2 regions of the Acidovorax sp. 106 genome follow, and region 2 is predicted to be linked to the other one. Evidence: riboswitches for the same ligand, from Rfam matches in the RefSeq annotation. Region 2 holds a riboswitch; the other holds the start of a gene.
What was found. A riboswitch is a leader RNA that binds a small molecule or an ion and turns the genes downstream of it on or off. The one in region 2 is predicted to bind S-adenosylhomocysteine.

Region 1 (9,369 bases), 1.0 Mb from region 2:
CGGCTTGGCTCAGTGCGGGCTTGAGCGTTGCGTCGTAATCAATCAGAGCACGGGTGATACCGTGACGGGCAGCACCAGCTTGACCAGATTCGCCACCACCGTGGACATTGATCTGGATGTCGAAAGTTTCGACATGGCTAGTCAGCACCAGAGGTTGCTTAGCAATCATGATCGATGTTTCGCGGCCGAAATAGGACTGAATGTCCTTGCCGTTCACAGTGATCTTGCCGGAGCCTTTTTTCAGAAACACGCGGGCGACGCTGGACTTGCGACGGCCGGTGCCATTGTTCCATTCACCAATCATCTCAAGGCTCCTTAGATTTCCAGCACTTTGGGCTGCTGGGCGGCGTGGGGATGCTCTGCACCGCCATACACCTTGAGTTTCTTGATCATTGCGTAACCAAGGGGACCCTTGGGCAGCATGCCCTTGACAGCCTTTTCCAGAGCACGACCAGGGTGCTTGGCTTGCATGTCGCGGAAGTTGGTGGCTGTGATACCGCCGGGATAGCCCGAGTGACGGTAATACACCTTGTCCAGGGACTTGGTGCCAGTGACCTTGAGTTGTGCTGCGTTGATAACGACGATGAAATCACCGGTATCGACGTGAGGCGTGTAAATGGCCTTGTGTTTGCCGCGCAAACGGAGAGCAACTTCGCTGGCTACTCGTCCGAGGACCTTATTGGTCGCGTCAACCACAAACCACTCGTGCACGACCTCAGCGGGCTTTGCGCTGAATGTAGACATGAGTTTCTCTTTTCAAGAGGGGTTTGAGGGCCCTTTTCCACGGTCGGTGCTTCTCTGAAGGAAGCCTCTTAGGTGGTAAGAAGTGTTCGCCGCGGGGCCACTAAATCGCTGCGAAGCCCGCCATTATACGAAGTTCAATGCAAGTAGCACAAGCCTGACCTGCCGACGGAAAGAACGCCGACCGGTCAGAAAGGCTGTTCAGCGAAGAAACGAGGCGCAGCCAACGCCCAAGATGACCGACTCAGTTGGACATTTGCCGCGCACGCTGCTCATCCGCTTCGTAGCGCTTGCGCGTTTCGACGCAGATGGCCAGCCCAGCCTGTGAAGGCTTTTGGCACTCCTGGTGAATGCACATGGGCTTGGCAAAAAAGCTCGCATTGGCACACACCTCTTGGGGACTCGGAGCCCGTACGGGGGTGGGCCTGGGCTTGGGTTCTGGCGGCGGCGGGGGCGGCGGGGGTGGAATCTCCACCACCTGGGGTGCAGGCGCTGGCTCGGGTTGGGCTTTTTTGGCCGCAGCACTGCGCGCCGTTGGCTTTGCGGGTTGGACCGCAGCCGAGGCTGTCGAGACCGGGGAGGCATCTACCGCCGCAGCCGACGCAGCAGCGGCCACGACCTCGCTGGCCACAAGCAGCGGCTCCGATGCAGTCATGTCCGGGGCCGAGGCCTCCAGCATCGGTGGTGCGGCAGCAGGCTGTGCCAGCTCTGTGATGATGTCGTCTTGCGCAGGCGCTTTGCGCCCGTGGGTCCACCAAGCGGCAGCCCCGACCACCAACAAAGACGCCACCAAGACGACGCCCCAGCCCAAGCCACGGCTGCGCCGCGCCCCAGAGGCGCGATGCGCACGCCGAGGCGTCGCATCCTGCACACCGCCCGACTTGCTGGTACGCACCCTGTGCGATGAAGCTGCCGCCGCGCGAGCGTCTGCGGCATGGCTTGCCCCATGATCGTCTTGCGCCACGGTGTCCCCTGGGTCCATGAAAACGGTGTCTGCAGCATCTACCACCACCGTGTCGGGCCCAGAGGCTGCATACGAGGCATCCACATCAGAGGCTTTACGCAAGGGCGCTTCATTGGCGGCAGAAGCGTCTTGCGCCCCCAACACCTTTTCCGTCTGCGCCTGGATATCCGCGATGATTTTGGGCGCAGAGGTCACATCCACCGTCGGGGTCACCAAACCAGGGCCTGGCTGATCGGCAGGCTCTACCCAGATGTCCCCCAAATCGGCCCGGAAGTCGAAATCGGCAACCCCCTCGGGGGGCGACTCCATCTCCATGGCGTGCAAAAAGGCCTCAATGCTCTGCGGCCGATCCTCAGGGCGCAATGCCAATGCCTGGCTGATGGCTGCGACAAAGGGCGCGGAATACTCCACGCCCAATTGGCGCTTGACAGTCTTGGCCACGCGCGAGAACGGCACCATGCGATCACGGATGGAGCGCAAGGTGGCGGGCAACGGGGTGTCGTTGCACAGGCAGCCATGCACCACTGCCGCCAAAGAATAGAGGTCGCTCCACGGCCCCTGGCGCAGATCCTCATCGGACTCAGAATACTGCTCAATGGGCGCGTAGTTCACCTTCAGAACAGCGGTGTGCTGGCGCCCCTGGTCGTTGATGGCATGGCGTGCAGCACCCAAGTCGAGCAAAACTGGGGGGCCGTAGTCCTGCAAGAAAATATTGTCCGGTGAAATATCGCGGTGCAGCGTCTTGCCCTCATGCAACACCTGCAAGGCACCGACCACCGACCACAGCACCTTGCGCAGCCAAGCCTCTGGCGGCGGTGTGCGCATTTGCACCCTGGCTTGCTTGAACGTCATGCCGCTGTACAGGGGCATGACCATATAGGCCGTGTTGTTCGCCTCCCAGAACCGGAACACCTTCACCAGGGAGGGGTGGTCAAACTGCGCCAGAAGACGCGCCTCGCCCACAAACGAAGCCAAGCCCGCCTGGAAGGTCTGCTGGTCTGATGAAGAGCGCACCCACAACGACTGTCCCTGCGCACGTCCGGCCAGGGCCGAGGGCATGTATTCCTTGATCGCGACAGCGCGGTGCAGCGAGTGGTCAAACGCCTTGTAGACCATCCCAAAGCCACCCACCCCTAGCAACGCCAGAATCTCGAACTCCGCCAAGCGGGTGCCAGGGGGCAGCGCATCGACGTGGCTTACGCCGCTGGCAGAGGTTTGACTGGAACGTTCGGTCATGGTGAAAAAAGCGTGGCAGTCCAGCGTCTAAAGCAAAATTCAGCGGGCACCAGCCCAGCGCCAGCCCGCCGACAAAGGCGATGATGCTGCATCACCGCAGGTACAAAGGCAACAAAAAGCAGACTGTCTGCCAAAAACATCACAGCCTGCCCGAATGCCCTCGATTTTGCCTTGAACGGACGCCCCGCTGTCCGAGATAGATCGGGGTACGCCCCAAGAGACGGCCCGCAATCGTTACCATAGCGACATGTTCAGTTACCGCCACGCCTTCCACGCGGGCAACCATGCCGATGTGCTCAAGCACACCGTTTTGATTGCCACTTTGCAATACCTTACGGAGAAAGATGCGGCACTGACCGTGCTGGACACCCATGCGGGCGCCGGCTTGTACCGCCTGGACGGCGACTACGCCAGCACCAGCGCCGAAGCCGCCGATGGCATCTTACGGCTGGTCGCTCCGGAAGTACCGCCCCTGACCCCAGCGCTGGCAGCCTACGTAGACATGGTGCGCGCCTTCAATCAGGGCACCAAGACCAAGGTGTATCCCGGCTCACCCTTCATCAGCCAACGGCTGCTGCGCGAACACGACAAGCTCAAAGTGTTTGAGTTGCACCCCACCGACATGCGCGCACTGGCGGGCAATGTAGCCCAGCTCAATGCAGGCAGGCAAGTGGCCGTGCTGCATGAAGATGGCTTTGAAGGCATCAAAAAATTCTTACCGCCACCGGCCCGTCGTGCTTTGCTGCTGTGCGATCCCAGCTATGAAATGAAGAGCGACTACGGCAAGGTGCTGGACATGGTGGCCGATTCGCTCAAGCGTTTTGCCACTGGCACGTACGCCGTGTGGTACCCCATCATTCCGCGCCCTGAGGCCCATGACCTGCCCCGCCGACTCAAGACCATGGCCACCAAGGCAGGCAAGAGCTGGCTGCATGCCACGCTGACCGTCAAATCCAGCAAGATCACGGAAGATGCGGCAGGCGAAGTCAAGCGCCCGGGCCTGCCTGCCAGCGGCATGTTCCTGATCAACCCACCCTTCACACTGAAAGCTGCACTGAAAGAAGCGCTGCCACAAATGGTGGAGTTGCTGGCCCAGGACAAGCACGCCACGCATACGCTGGAATCCGGGGGCTGACCATGCTCAGGCCCGGCCTTCTGGCGGGCCTGGGAACCTGTTCCAAGCTACTCAGGGCGCTTGGGCGGGCAAGTGTCTTCGCCCGAGCCCAGCGGAAACACATCCACCGGTTTAAGCCCCAAGCCGCCCATGCCCAGCGCCAACGCCGCGCCACGGCTTAAATCCAGCACCCGGTTGGCCACATGGGGGCCGCGGTCGTTGATGCGCACCACCACCCCACGGCCCGTGGCCTGGCTGCGCACGCAGACCAACGTGCCAAACGGCAGCGTGCGGTGGGCGGCCGTCAGGGCATGCATGTCAAAGCGCTCCCCGCTGGCCGTGCGCCGCTTGTGAAAGCCTGGCCCATACCAGGAAGCCAGCCCGGTCTCGCTGGGCTGCACATCGGCGTCGTCCACCTCTTCAGCACCATCTACATCCGCCAGCAAATCAATGGATGAACGCTGTGCCGCGCGCCGCGCGCCCGAGACTGGAGGCGGAGCAGGAGCATCCACCAAAGCGGGGGGACTGGCCTCTGGCGTCGCAGGCACGGCAGGCACACCGGCCGCAACAAGTGCCGCAGGCGCCAGGCCCTGCGCCAGCACATCTGTGGATGCAATCAAGCCGACCCAAAGGGCTGCGCAGCCACCACACCGCCACGCCAGTGCCAGCGCAGCGTGCAGGGATCCCATCGCGCGGCAGTGTGCCTGCGCCCAGAAGGCGCCCTGTCGCAGCGGCACGCCTACAGCTCCAGACGGCGGCAGATTTCCAAAGTCGCAGCGCTTTGGTTCATGGTGTAGAAATGCAAGGCAGGCACGCCAGCACTGCGCAGTTGATCACACAGGTCCGTAACCACGTCCAGGCCAAACGCCTTGATGCTGGCGGTATCGTCGCCAAAGCCTTGCAGGCGCAAGCGAATCCAGCGGGGGATTTCGGCACCACAAGCATCGGAGAAGCGCATCAACTGCGTAGAGCTGGAGATGGGCATGATCCCCGGCACCACAGGGATGTTGGCGCCCAGCTTCTGGGTATCTTCCAAAAACCGGAAGTAGGCATCGCTGTTGTAGAAATACTGGGTGATCGCGGCGTCCGCACCCGCCTGCACCTTGGCCACGTAGGCCTTCAAGTCTGCCTCTGGCGAACGTGCCTGGGGATGCACTTCTGGGTAAGCAGCCACCTCAATGTGGAAGTCGCGCCCCGTTTCTTCACGGATGAAGGTAACCAGATCGCTGGCGTACTGGAACTCTCCGCCCGCACCGTAGCCGCTGGGGAGATCGCCCCGCAAGGCGACCAAGCGGCGAACCCCCATGCCCTTGAGCACAGCCAGTTGCTCACGCACCGACTGGCGGGTGGCGCCGATGCACGAAAAGTGCGATGCGGCGCTCACGCCCTCGGCGAGGATTTCACGCACCGTGGTGAACGTGCCCTCCTGCGTGGATCCCCCAGCGCCGTAGGTCACGGAGCAAAACTCGGGGTGCAGCGCATACAGCCGCTGGCGCACAGCGCGCAGCTTTTCGGCCCCTTCGGGCGTTTTCGGGGGGAAAAACTCCAGGCTCACCGGGAATCCGGTGGCTTCCGTCTTGGCAGCGTTCATGCCGTCCTCCTTGCATCCACAAAAAATTCCCGGTTGCCGTCGCCGCCTTGGATGGGGCTTTCCAGCCATGCAAGCACCTGCAGGCCCAGCTCTGCACAGCAATCTCGGATGCGCTTTTCGACAACGGCATACAACGCCTCGTCACGCACAATGCCACCTTTGCCGACTTGGCCAGGCTGCAATTCAAACTGCGGCTTGACCAGCATGAGCAAACGGCCCTGCGGCGCCACCAGTGGCACCAAGGCAGGCAGCACCAAGGTCAGCGAGATGAACGACAGGTCACCCGTTACCAGGTCGAACACGGGCGTGACCTGCACATCCTCTCGCCCCTCTCGGCGCTGGCGCACCACGGGCAAGGTGCCCTCAGCCCGCGCGCGGGCCTTGGCGGCTCGCTCGGCCTTGAAGGTCTCTACGTCTTGCTCTTTGGCGTCGTCGCTGTCGTCGTACTCTTCATCGATCAAGCCGCCATTGCGCATCCAGCTGTAGGGGGCCACCGGCTGGGTGTCGTTGTCTTCATGGTCTTGCACCAGCTCTTCGGACAAGGCCGCCTCGCAGCCTTCCAGCAGCGACTCGGCCGTCATCGCCCGGGCGTTGAGCCCTTCCACGCCCACCACGCGCACATCGCCCCGCAGGCGATCGTGCAACTGCCCATGGCCCACGTCCACGCCCACCACCTGGGTCGCACCGTGCTGCAGCAGGCAATCCGTGAACCCCCCGGTGCTCTGCCCCACATCCAGGCAGCGCAGCCCTTGGACGGCCAGGCCCGTGGCCTGCAAAGCGCCTTCGAGCTTGAGCCCGCCACGCGAGATGTATTTGGCCTCGGCATCGTCCAGCAGCCGCACCTCGGCCACCGACGGAATGTCATCCCCGTTCTTGGCCACTTTGTTCCAGGGCGACAGGGGCGTCAGACGCCACTCCACTCCCGAAGCGATCAAGCGCTGCGCTTGCGAGCGCGTGGCCGCATGGCCGCCTTCCACCAAAAATACGTCTGCGCGCATGCGTTCTCTCTCGTCATTCGACGAACATTCAAATCAATTCAAATAAAAACAGGCGCTAGCGCTTATCCAATAAGCGCTAGCAGCTCCTAAATCAGGAGCAAACACCGCACCTAGCCATCAATAGCGGTAGGTGTCAGGCTTGTAAGGGCCTTGCTTAGGCACGCCGATGTAGGCCGCTTGCTCGTCCGTCAGTTCAGACAGCATGGCGCCCACCTTCTTCAGGTGCAGGCGAGCCACCTTTTCGTCCAGGTGCTTGGGCAGCACATAGACCTTGCCGTTTTCATAGAAGTCGCTGTGCGTGAAGAGTTCAATCTGCGCAATCGTCTGGTTGGCAAAGCTCGACGACATCACAAAGCTGGGGTGGCCCGTGCCGCAGCCCAGGTTCACCAGACGGCCCTTGGCCAGCAAGATGATGCGCTTGCCGTCGGCAAAAATCACATGGTCCACCTGGGGCTTGATCTCTTCCCACTGGCAGTGCTCTTCGAGCTTGGCGACCTGGATTTCGTTGTCGAAGTGGCCGATGTTGCAGACGATGGCCTGGTCCTTCATGGCCTTCATGTGGTCGAACGTGATCACGTCACGGTTGCCCGTCGTGGTCACGAAGATGTCGGCCTTGTCGGCGGCATATTCCATGGTCACGACCTTGTAGCCTTCCATGGCGGCTTGCAGGGCGTTGATGGGGTCGATCTCAGTCACCCACACTTGGGCGCTCAAGGCACGCAGCGCCTGGGCCGAGCCCTTGCCCACGTCGCCGTAGCCCGCCACCACAGCCACCTTGCCAGCGATCATCACGTCCGTGGCGCGCTTGATGCCGTCCACCAGCGATTCACGGCAGCCGTACAGGTTGTCGAACTTGCTCTTGGTCACCGAGTCGTTCACGTTGATGGCGCGGAACATCAGGCTGCCCTTGGCCGACATCTCCTTCAAGCGGTGCACACCCGTGGTGGTCTCTTCGGTCACACCGATGATCTGGGCGCTCTTGCGGCTGTACCAGGTGGCATCCACCGCCAGCTTGGCCTTGATGGCGGCAAACAAGATGCGCTCTTCTTCGCTGCCAGGGTTGTCCAGTACCTTCTGGTCCTTTTCAGCCTGCTTGCCCAGGTGCATCAGCAGCGTGGCGTCGCCGCCGTCGTCCAGAATCAGGTTGGGGCCTTCGCCCTCTGTGCCGGCAGCGCCAAAGTCAAAAATGCGGTGGGTGTAGTCCCAGTAGTCGACCAGCGTCTCGCCCTTCACGGCAAACACGGGAGTGCCAGCAGCGGCGATGGCAGCAGCAGCATGGTCTTGCGTGGAGAAAATATTGCAAGAGGCCCAGCGCACTTCGGCACCCAGGGCTTGCAGCGTCTCGATCAGCACAGCGGTCTGGATCGTCATGTGCAACGAGCCCGTGATGCGCGCGCCCTTGAGCGACTGTTTGGGTGCGAATTCCTCGCGGATGGCCATCAGGCCGGGCATCTCGGTTTCGGCGATGCGGATTTCCTTGCGGCCCCATTCAGCTAGGCCGATGTCGGCAATGATGCAGTCAGTGTTGACCGGGGCGTTGATGCGTGCGTTCATGGTGTGCTCCAAAGCATGTTTGAAAAGCCACTTGACGGGGAAAGATGCAACTCACCACACGAAAAGTGGATGAGCGTCGTTGCTTGATGACTCCGAGCCTCACGCCCCGCCTGTGCTGGGGGACGCTGCAACGCTCCTCGGATGGGCGAATTATAGGAGCAAGACCTCAAACCGGCACTGCTTGTGACGGGTAACTATCCGAACACAAATCGAGGAGACGGCCAAGGTACGATTCAGCCTGCAGCGCCTGCGCAGACCATGCACACCAGGTAGCCACCTGCGCAGCCGCAGTTTCACGCATAGGTAAAATCATTGTTAACTGCGCTGTTCTTCAGCGCAACGACAGACCTTTGCACAGTCTGATCTGGCAATGCTGCAACCTGCAGCGCTTGCCCTCCCATTCCAGGAACTTCCGTGTCCCACGCCCCAGAAACCCGGCGCCGCCGTACCTTTGCCATCATCTCCCACCCTGACGCGGGTAAGACCACGCTGACGGAAAAGCTGCTGCTGTTCTCGGGAGCCATCCAAATCGCCGGCGCCGTGAAGGGCCGCAAGGCCAGCCGCCACGCCACCTCCGACTGGATGGAGATTGAAAAGCAGCGCGGCATCTCGGTCGCATCGTCGGTGATGCAGATGGCCTACCGCGACCATGTGGTCAACTTGCTCGACACCCCCGGCCACAAGGACTTCTCCGAGGACACCTACCGCGTGCTCACGGCCGTGGACTCGGCCCTGATGGTGATCGACGCCGCCAACGGTGTGGAAGCGCAGACCCGCCGCCTGATCGAGGTTTGCCGCCAACGTGACACGCCCATCATCACCTTCGTGAACAAGATGGACCGCGAAGTGCGCGACCCGCTGGACATCATGGACGAAGTCGAGCGCGAGCTGGGCATGCCCTGCTGCCCCATGACTTGGCCTGTGGGCCAAGGCAAGGCCTTCGGCGGCATCATCAACCTGCGCACCAAGACCATGACCGTGTTCGAGTCGGGCAGTGAGCGCCGCCCGCAGGACTTTGAGGCCATCCCTTTGTCAGACGAAACCACGCTGCGCGCGCGCTTCGGCACCGAGTTCGATGCGGCGCTCGAAAGCATGGAACTGGCCGTGGGCGCATCGCCAGCCTGGGACCACGAAGCCTTCCTGGCGGGCAAGCTGACCCCCGTGTTCTTTG
Region 2 (9,369 bases):
CTGGGCATGCACGACACCGGATTTTCGGTACCCGCCGCAAGCCGCCATCGCCTGGCCGAGCCCTTTGCCCACGACCCGCAGACCGGTGCAGGCGTCACCCTGATCGATGTGGACACACCACCCCGCTTTGAATCGGCCGGGGGCGGCCTGGTCTCCACCGCTGGCGACTACGCCCGCTTCTTGCAGTTGATGCTGGGCCGGGGCACGCAGCACACCAGCGCAGGCCCCGTGCGCCTGACCAGCCGCGCCACGGTGGACTTCATGACCGCCGACCACATCGGCGCCCTGCCCCGCGCAGGCGGCATCCTGCCCGAGGGCTACGGCTTTGGCCTGGGCGTGGCGGTGCGCACCGCCACCGGCAACGCCACCCGCCCCGGCAGCGCCGGGCACTACAGCTGGAGCGGCATGGGCGGCACTTTCTTCTTTGTGGACCCGGCCGAGGACCTGTTCGCCATCCTGCTCACGCAGGCACCGGGGCAACTGCAGTACCTGTGCGAGTTGTTCCCCACGCTGGTGTACGCCGCGCTGTAGCCCGCAAGGCACGGCCAACCCCCGCAGCACTTTGCGCTGCCAGGGCCCCTGCATCGCACATTTGCCACCACGGCGGGCCACCACTTTGGCACCCGCCCCAGGGCGGTCTGGCCTAGCATTCATACCATCCGGTGCCCCTGCGCACCCAGGGGGTTGCCACACGCAGGCCCGGGGGGCAGGGGTGTCAACCCACACCACACTGCACACCCTGCAAGGCCTGCCATGACCCGCAAACTCGTCACCTTCCACTTCGACCAACTGGGCGAGCCCCGCGAATCCAGCCCGCCTGCCGATCGCGTCATTGAGGGCGACATCGTCTGCCGCAACTGGGACATCGACAGCGCCAAGGACGGCAAGGTGCGCGCGGGTGTTTTTGAATCCACGCCCGGCACCAACCGCTCCATCAAAGGGGAGACCTGGGAGTTTTGCTACATCCTCAGCGGCGTGGCCGAGATCACCGAAGACGGCCACGCCCCCATCACCTACCGCGCGGGCGACTGCTTCATCATGAAGCCCGGCTACCTGGGCACCTGGCGCACGCTGGAGACGGTGCGCAAGGTGTGGGTGGCGGCTTGACGCCGTGCACGCATTGCGCCTGCGTGATCTTCAATTAAATTGGCCTCTAGCGCATATTTAATAAGCGCTGACAGCTCTTATTTTCATAGCAATTACACCCACATCACACAACGCGCCAAGGACTCAGGGCGCTTTGCAGGCAGAGGCCCCGGCCAACGTGGGCTCCATCGCCAGCCCGGTGCGCTTGGACGCATCTTCCTTGAAGATCATGAGGTAGCAACGCTCGGTGTGGGGTTCAAAGTCCACCAGGTACTTCTGGCCCGCCGCCGGCACAATGCTGACGCGTGCGTCGCAACGGAACACGACGTTGTTGCGCTGCTCGTTGTAATACACACTGATTTTCACCCGGCGCCCCGCAGGGATGGGGGCATATCCATCACCATCGTTCGCGGGCTTGTACAGCGCACCATCCACGCACAAAAGCTTGTCGCCAACGCCCTGCATGTTCAGGCGGGCAGCGGGCGCGCCGGGTGCGGGCCGGTACTCGGGCAGCGAGGCACAGCCCGCCAGCCACACCGCTGCCAACACCATCGCCACATGACAACTGCGCCTCATGGGGTCACCCCTTTCTTCACTTCAGGCCCCAGTCGGGCCAGCACCTCTTTGGTGTTTATCAGGCCTTGCGCGGGCGCGTTAAAGAACAAGATGTACGCATAGGCGCGGGCGGGCGAAGTGAACGTAACCGGCAGGTTGCTACTGGTGCGCTTGTCCAACGCTGCCGCCAGCAGCGTGGGGTACAGGGCGAAATAGGCCTTGTTTTCGCGCTGGGCGATTTCGGCGCACCGGTACACGAGGTAACGGCCCACAGCCTCGTTCTCGGTCAATAAATTGCCATGAAAACTGACCTTGATGAGCTCTCCCGGCCCTTTGACCTCCCGGTAGCCAAAGGTGCCCGTTCCAATCAACGCATTGGACGAACCCTGATAACCCGTGGCACAACCTGCCAGCAGCGTTACCGCCACTGCCGCCGCAGCCGTTCCAGCCAGTGGCCTGGCATATCGCTTGAACACAATAGTTCCCTCCGTAGATTGATGGCCCACTTCCGCATCTGACGTGCCTACACGGCGACTTTCCTGCAATCGCCGGTTCGGGGCCGCGCGTAGTGGACCACGGAGGACCGATGGAATCGGGGTTCTAACGGTTACGGTTGTTTGGGTTTGTAAATGGCCGGTGCCGCATCCACCGCCCGCTGCATCGGCGCATGCTGCGCCATCAGCCCAACGATCCAGTCAATGAAGACGCGCAGCTTGGCGCTGACATGGCGGTGCGGCGGATAGGCCACGGACATCGGCATCGCCTCCATTTGCCAATCGGTAAACAAAGGCTTCAAGGCGCCAGTCTCCGCATGCGCCCGTGCCATGTAGTCGGGCAGCCACAGCACCCCCAGGCCCGCCAGGCCTGCAGCCAGGTAGGCATTGCCGTCATCCACCGCACACACATAGCGCCCCTGGGCCTGCACTTGTTCCTGACCTCGGCGCATGGCAAACGGCAGGGGCTTGCCGGTGCGGGCCCACACAAAGCCCACCGTGAGGTGGTGCGGCCCCTGCAGCTCGGAAGGGTGCTGTGGCGCACCGCAGCGCTGCAGGTAGCTGGGGGCGGCATAGACGCTCAAGACCAGATCGCCCACATGGCGCGCGATGAGCGAGGGGTTGGTGATGGTGCCGCCACGCACCACGCAATCGACCTTGTCACTCACCAGATCCACCACACGGTCGCTGACGCCCAGGTCCAGCTGGATATCAGGGTATTGGGCATGGAAGGCGGGCAGTGCGGGGATGAGAACGAGGCTGGCCAGCGGGCTGGGCACATCCACCCGCAGCCGCCCCCGGGGTGCGGCCACGGCGCTGGAGAGGCTGGCGTCCGCCTCCTCCAGGTCGGCCAGCAGGCGCACCACCCGCTGGTAGTAAGCGGCGCCATCGGCGGTGAGCTGCACGCTGCGCGTGGTGCGGTGCAGCAGCTTCACGCGCAGGCGGGCTTCGAGTTGCTGCACCAGCTGGGTCACGGTGGTGCGGCCCATGCCCAAGGTGTGGGCGGCTTTGGTGAAGCTGCCCGATTCCACAACGCGGGCAAAGGCCTGCAGGGCGTCAAAACGGTCCATGGCGGCGGGGGCAAGACGCACACGGCGCCGCCCATTGTTGATTGTTTGGAAATGAAGAACAGTGCTGCGCAGATTAGCCTGTTTATCAGAACAGCGCTCGCTTCTACAGTGCCTGCATCACCACCCATCCCCGCATGAATGAAAGGACTCTCCATGCCCACCCGTGATGTCGTGTTTCCCGCAGGCCGCCAGGCGCTGTACGAGCGCAACCGCTATTCGCCCGCCGTGCGTGCCAATGGCTTTCTGTTTGTCTCTGGCCAGGTGGGCAGCCGCGGAGACGGCTCGCCCGAGCCCGATGTGGCCGCCCAGGTGCGCCTGGCGTTCAGCAACCTCAACGCCGTGCTGCAGGCGGCAGGCTGCACGTTTGACGACGTGGTCGACGTGACGATGTTCGTGGTGAACCCCGAGGCGAACTTCGACACCGTCTGGAGCATCGTGCCCGAGTTCTGGGGCGAGGCGCCCTACCCCACGCTCACCGGCATCGGGGTGACGTGGCTGTATGGGTTTCAGTTCGAGATCAAGGTGATTGCCAAGCTGCCGCAAGCCTGAACGCCGGATGGAGTGATCCCACACGGCAGAAAAAAGGCTCCTGCGCAGGAGCCTTTTAAGGTCATAACAACGTCTAGCGTTTACCCAATAAGCGCTGATAGCTATTTATTTCATAGCATCACATGTTCGGGGCCAACAACCGCTCCAGCACCTTCTCGTCCATGCCCCGGCGCTGCGCCATGTCGTGCAGCTGGTCTTCGCCGATCTTGCCGACGTTGAAGTACACCGCATCGGGGTGGCCGATGTAGAAGCCGCTCACGCTGGCGGCGGGCATCATGGCCAGGCTTTCGGTGAGCGACATGCCGATCTCGCCAGCCTGCAGCACGCGGAACAGGTCGGTCTTGGCGCTGTGGTCAGGACAGGCGGGGTAGCCGGGCGCGGGGCGGATGCCGTGGTACTTCTCGGCAATCATGTCGTCGTTGCTCAGCTGCTCGCCCGCTGCGTAGCCCCACAGGTCGGTGCGCACGCGGTGGTGCAGGGCTTCGGCGAACGCCTCTGCCAAGCGATCGGCCAGGCTCTTGAACATGATGGCGGAGTAGTCGTCCAGCTGGTCGATGAAGGCCTTTTCCTTCTTCTCGATCCCTAGGCCTGCCGTCACCGCGAACATGCCAGCGTAGTCAGCAATGCCGCTCTCCTTGGGCGCCACAAAGTCGGCCAGGCAGCGGCTGGGGCGCGTCACTCCGTCGATGGTGTGCTTTTCGGCCTGCTGGCGCAGGCCGTACCAAGTCATGGCCACCTCGGTGCGGGTGTCGTCGGTGTAGAACTCGATGTCGTCATCGTTCACGCTGTTGGCGGGCAGCAAGGCCATCACGCCGCTGGCCGTGAGCCACCGGCCTTCGATGATCTTCTTGAGCATGGCCTGCCCATCGGCAAACACACGCGTGGCTTCCACGCCCACGATCTCGTCCGTGAGGATGGCGGGGTACGGCCCGGCCAAGTCCCAAGTCTGGAAGAACGGGCCCCAGTCGATGTACTTGGCCAGCTCGGCCAGATCGAAGTTCTTGAACACGCGGCGGCCCAGCGCGCGTGGCACGGCGCTCTGGTAGGCAGACCAGTCCACCGGCGTCTTGTTGGCGCGGATCTTGGCCAGGGGCCACAGGGGCGTGGCCTTCTTGTTGGCGTGCTGGGTGCGGACTTTTTCGTAGTCGGCGTTCAGTTCCTGAACGTAGTTCTGCACGCCATCGCCCAGCAGGCTTTGCGCCACGCTCACGCTCCGCGAGGCGTCGGGCACATAGACCACGGGGCCTTCGTAGTGCGGCGCGATCTTGACGGCGGTGTGCACGCGGCTGGTGGTGGCGCCGCCGATGAGCAGCGGGATTTTCTTGATGCGGAAGTGGTCGTCCTTCTGCATTTCACCAGCCACGTACTGCATCTCTTCGAGGCTGGGGGTGATGAGGCCCGACAGGCCCACGATGTCTGCCCCCTCGACCTTGGCGCGCGCCAAAATTTCGTGGCAAGGCACCATCACGCCCATGTTCACCACTTCAAAGTTGTTGCACTGGAGCACGACGGTGACGATGTTCTTGCCGATGTCGTGCACGTCGCCCTTGACGGTGGCGATGATGATCTTGCCCTTGCTGCGCACATCGCGCCCGGCCAGTTCGTCCTGGCGCTTTTCTTCTTCGATGTAGGGGATCAGGTGGGCCACGGCGGACTTCATCACCCGCGCGCTTTTCACCACCTGGGGCAAGAACATCTTGCCCGCGCCAAACAGGTCGCCCACCACGTTCATACCGTCCATGAGCGGGCCTTCGATCACGTGCAGCGGGCGCCCACCCTTGGCCAGGATGGCACGGTAGGCCTCTTCCGTGTCTTCGGTGATGAAGTCGGTGATGCCGTGCACCAGCGCGTGCGACAGGCGCTCGCCCACGGTCTTGGGCTGCTCGGGCGTGCCGCGCCATTCGAGCTTTTTGCTTTCGTCCTTGGCGCCGCTTTTGGCGGTTTCGGCAATCTCGACCAAGCGCTCACCCGCGTCGGGGCGGCGGTTGAGCACCACGTCTTCCACGCGCTCGCGCAGCGTGGGCTCCAAGTCGTCGTACACACCCACCATGCCTGCATTGACGATGCCCATGTCCATGCCCGCCTGGATGGCGTGGTACAGGAAAACGGTGTGGATGGCCTCGCGCACCGGGTCGTTGCCGCGGAAGCTGAACGACACGTTCGACACGCCGCCCGACACCTTGGCGCCCGGCAGGTTCTGCTTGATCCAGCGCGTGGCTTCGATGAAATCGACGGCGTAGTTGTTGTGCTCTTCAATGCCGGTGGCTACGGCAAAGATGTTGGGGTCGAAGATGATGTCTTCGGGCGGGAAGCCGACTTCATCGACCAGGATGCGGTAGGCGCGCTCGCAGATTTCGATCTTGCGCTCGTAGGTGTCGGCCTGGCCCACTTCGTCAAACGCCATGACCACGGCGGCGGCACCATAGCGGCGCACCAAGCGCGCCTCGTGCTTGAACTTGTCCACGCCCTCCTTCATGGAGATGGAGTTGACGATGCCCTTGCCCTGCACGCAGCGCAGGCCGGCCTCGATCACCTCCCACTTGGAGCTGTCCACCATGATGGGCACGCGCGCGATGTCGGGCTCGGACGCGATGAGCTGCAGAAAGCGCACCATGGCGGCCTTGCTGTCGAGCATGGCCTCGTCCATGTTGATGTCGATGACCTGGGCGCCGTTTTCCACCTGCTGGCGCGCCACGGCCAGGGCCTCTTCGTACTGGCCATTCAGGATCATGCGCGCGAACGCCTTGGAGCCGGTGACGTTGGTGCGCTCACCCACGTTGACGAACAACGTGCCCTCGCCAATGGAGACGGGCTCCAGGCCAGAGAGTTTCATGGGGGGGACGGAAATAGCGGACATAGGGCTCACCTGTGCAGAAACACGGAAAAACAGGTGAGCGTCGTTACAGTGGGGCTGCGCCATAGCGCACAGGGCCCAAGCCTGACGGCAACCGGCCACCTGTGGGTGGGGCCTGGCCTGCCGCTGCAACGCTCCTTGGGCGAAGCGGAGATTTTAAGGGGAAGCGCACGTTGCTGCGCCACCTGATGGCGTTGTGCTGCCAGATAGTCTTGCTACTTGGAACATCGCCGTCCAACAAGGACGGCCCAGCCCTTTCAATGAGAAATCATCCAGGGCCGCTTGCTCGGAAACGCTTTGGCGCCATTGGGCGCCGTCACCGTGGCCTTGCGGCTGGCCGACGACGAGCAGCAGCCGCAACCCGCCGGGTGCTTGAGGCGCGCGTAGTCGCCCGAGCGCTGCGGCTCGTGCCGCGCACGTTCATTCGTGGCGATGGCGCTGCGGGCGGACGCACTCATCAGAGCCAGGCGCGGCGCCGTGGCAAACACGCGCGGCGATGCCGCCCCGCAGTCGGGGCAGGCTGCGGGCTCATTGCGGTCGGCCAGCGTGCGAAAGGCATCGAAGCCGCCGCACTGGGCACAGGCATAGTCGTAGGTGGGCATGGGCGGCTCCTTGCACAGCAGTGGCAATGGCAATGACGTTCAGCGGTCAGACCAGGTCGGGCGACAACGGCATGGCGATGGAGCCATCCAGGTGCTTGATCGGCCCCGCAGCACTCGGGTTGATGTCGAAGTCAAAAATCTGCGTGGGCAGCCACAGCGTGGCGCAGGCGTTGGGCACGTCCACCACGCCGCTGATGTGGCCCTGCACGGGCGCGGTGCCCAGGATGGAGTAAGCCTGTGCGCCGGAGTAGCCAAACTTCTTCAGATACTCGATGGCGTTCAGGCAGGCCTGGCGGTAGGCCACATTCACGTCCAGGTAGTACTGCTTGCCCGCCTCGTCCACGCTGATGCCTTCAAAGATCAGGTAGTCGTTGTAGGTGGGCGTGATGGGGCTGGGCTTGAAGATGGGGTTCTTGATGCCGTACTTGGCCATGCCGCCCTTGATGAGGGTGACCTTCATGTGCACCCAGCCTGCCATCTCGATGGCACCGCAGAAGGTGATTTCGCCATCTCCCTGGCTGAAGTGCAGGTCGCCCACGCTTAGGCCTGCGCCGTCCACATACACCGGGAAGAACACCTTGGAGCCCCGCGACAAGTCCTTGATGTCGCAGTTGCCGCCGTGCTCGCGCGGGGGCACGGTGCGTGCGCCCTCGGCTGCCGCCTTGGCCTTGGCCTCACCCGTCAGGCGACCCATGTGGGCGGTGCCAGCCGATGGCGGGTTGGCCAGCCCCGCCGTGGGCGCGGTGTCGATCAGCGCTTGCTCGCGGGCGTTCCACTGCTCCAGCATCTTGCGGTCGGGCAGGCAGCCAATCAGGCCTGGGTGGATGAGCCCGGCGTACTTCACACCGGGCACATGGCGCGAGCTGGTGAACATGCCGTGAAAGTCCCAGATCGACTTTTGCGCCTGCGGGAAATGCTCGGTCAAAAAACCGCCGCCATTGTTCTTGCTGAAAAAGCCGTTGAAGCCCCACAGGCTGTCTTGCTTGGCGCCAATGTCCAGCAGGTCCACCACCAGCAGGTCGCCCGGCTCAGCACCTTTCACGCCCACGGGGCCGCTGAGGTAGTGCACCGTGGTCAGGTCAATGTCGCGCACGTCGTCAGCGCTGTCGTTGTTTTTGATGAAGCCGCCCGTCCAGTCAAACGTCTCCAGCACAAACTCATCGCCCGGGTTGACCCAGCAGGCCATGGGAATGTCGGGGTGCCAGCGGTTGTGGATGTTTTCGTTCTCGGTGGGCGACTTGCTCAGATCGACCTTGATCAGGGTTTCAGCCATGGCGTGCTCCTTGGAAGGGGTGGGTGGAAAAATGAAAACTTGAGATAAAAGCTCCAGGGCCTGCAAGGCAAGCTGCCTGTGAAACGGTCACGGCCAACGCCAGTGCCCCCGCGCAAGGGCCGCCCCGCCGCGCTGGGGGCGTCCCCCTCCCGCAGCGCGCAGCGATGCGAGAGAGGGGGAAGGCGCCGAAGGCGACTCAGGGGGTGTTTCATGTCATACCGACAGATAGGCTTTGATGCGCTGCTGGTCGGTGTCGGCCCGGGCCGTCTCATGCACCAGGCGGCCGCCCTCGATGACAAACAACCGATCGGCCACATCCATGGCAAACGAGAGCACCTGCTCGCTCACCACGATGGTGATCTGGCGCAGCTTGCGGATCTCGTTGAGCGCCTTGGCGATGTCTTTGATGATGGAAGGCTGGATACCCTCCGTAGGCTCGTCGAGCAGCAGCACCTTGGGGTCAGTGACCAGGGCGCGGGCAATGGCCAGTTGCTGCTGCTGCCCGCCCGACAGGTTGCCGCCCTTGCGCCGGCGCATGTCCCACAGCACGGGGAACAGCGCATAGATGTCTTCTGGAATCTGCCGTGTCTTAGAGTTCTCCAGGCCCGTCTCAATGTTTTCCTCGACCGTGAGGGTCGGAAAAATCATCCGGCCCTGCGGCACGTAGGCGATGCCCTTGGCCACACGGCGAAAGCTCTCGTCCTTCGTCACGTCCTGGCCTGCCACGGTGATCTGGCCGCTCTTGGCGGGCATCACGCCCATGAGGCTTTTGAACAGCGTGGTTTTGCCCATGCCATTGCGGCCCATGATGGCCACGGTTTCGTTGGCCCGGCCTTCAAACGAGATGCCGTGCAGCGCCTCGCTCTGGCCGTAGGCCACAAACAGA

Region 1: it holds a riboswitch for S-adenosylhomocysteine, as region 2 does, so the genes downstream of both, ahcY (adenosylhomocysteinase) here and metH (methionine synthase) in region 2, are expected to answer to the same signal.

The regions. Positions count from the first base shown of each region.
Region 1 covers NZ_RCCC01000001.1:940,747-950,115, forward strand. The annotation lists gene rpsI (30S ribosomal protein S9) at 1-304, opposite strand, end outside; gene rplM (50S ribosomal protein L13) at 316-744, opposite strand; gene C8C98_RS04180 (serine/threonine-protein kinase) at 986-2,941, opposite strand; gene C8C98_RS04185 (23S rRNA (adenine(2030)-N(6))-methyltransferase RlmJ) at 3,189-4,076, shown strand; gene C8C98_RS21985 (septal ring lytic transglycosylase RlpA family protein) at 4,124-4,744, opposite strand; gene metF (methylenetetrahydrofolate reductase [NAD(P)H]) at 4,795-5,646, opposite strand; gene C8C98_RS04200 (TlyA family RNA methyltransferase) at 5,643-6,644, opposite strand; gene ahcY (adenosylhomocysteinase) at 6,762-8,198, opposite strand; S-adenosyl-L-homocysteine riboswitch at 8,263-8,343, opposite strand; gene C8C98_RS04210 (peptide chain release factor 3) at 8,613-9,369, shown strand, end outside.
Region 2 covers NZ_RCCC01000001.1:1,951,181-1,960,549, reverse strand. The annotation lists gene C8C98_RS08695 (serine hydrolase) at 1-531, shown strand, start outside; gene C8C98_RS08690 (cupin domain-containing protein) at 754-1,107, shown strand; gene C8C98_RS08685 (hypothetical protein) at 1,231-1,662, opposite strand; gene C8C98_RS08680 (hypothetical protein) at 1,659-2,117, opposite strand; gene C8C98_RS08675 (LysR family transcriptional regulator) at 2,249-3,205, opposite strand; gene C8C98_RS08670 (RidA family protein) at 3,359-3,754, shown strand; gene metH (methionine synthase) at 3,873-6,587, opposite strand; S-adenosyl-L-homocysteine riboswitch at 6,640-6,754, opposite strand; gene C8C98_RS08660 (zinc ribbon domain-containing protein) at 6,866-7,210, opposite strand; gene fmdA (formamidase) at 7,257-8,483, opposite strand; gene urtE (urea ABC transporter ATP-binding subunit UrtE) at 8,697-9,369, opposite strand, start outside.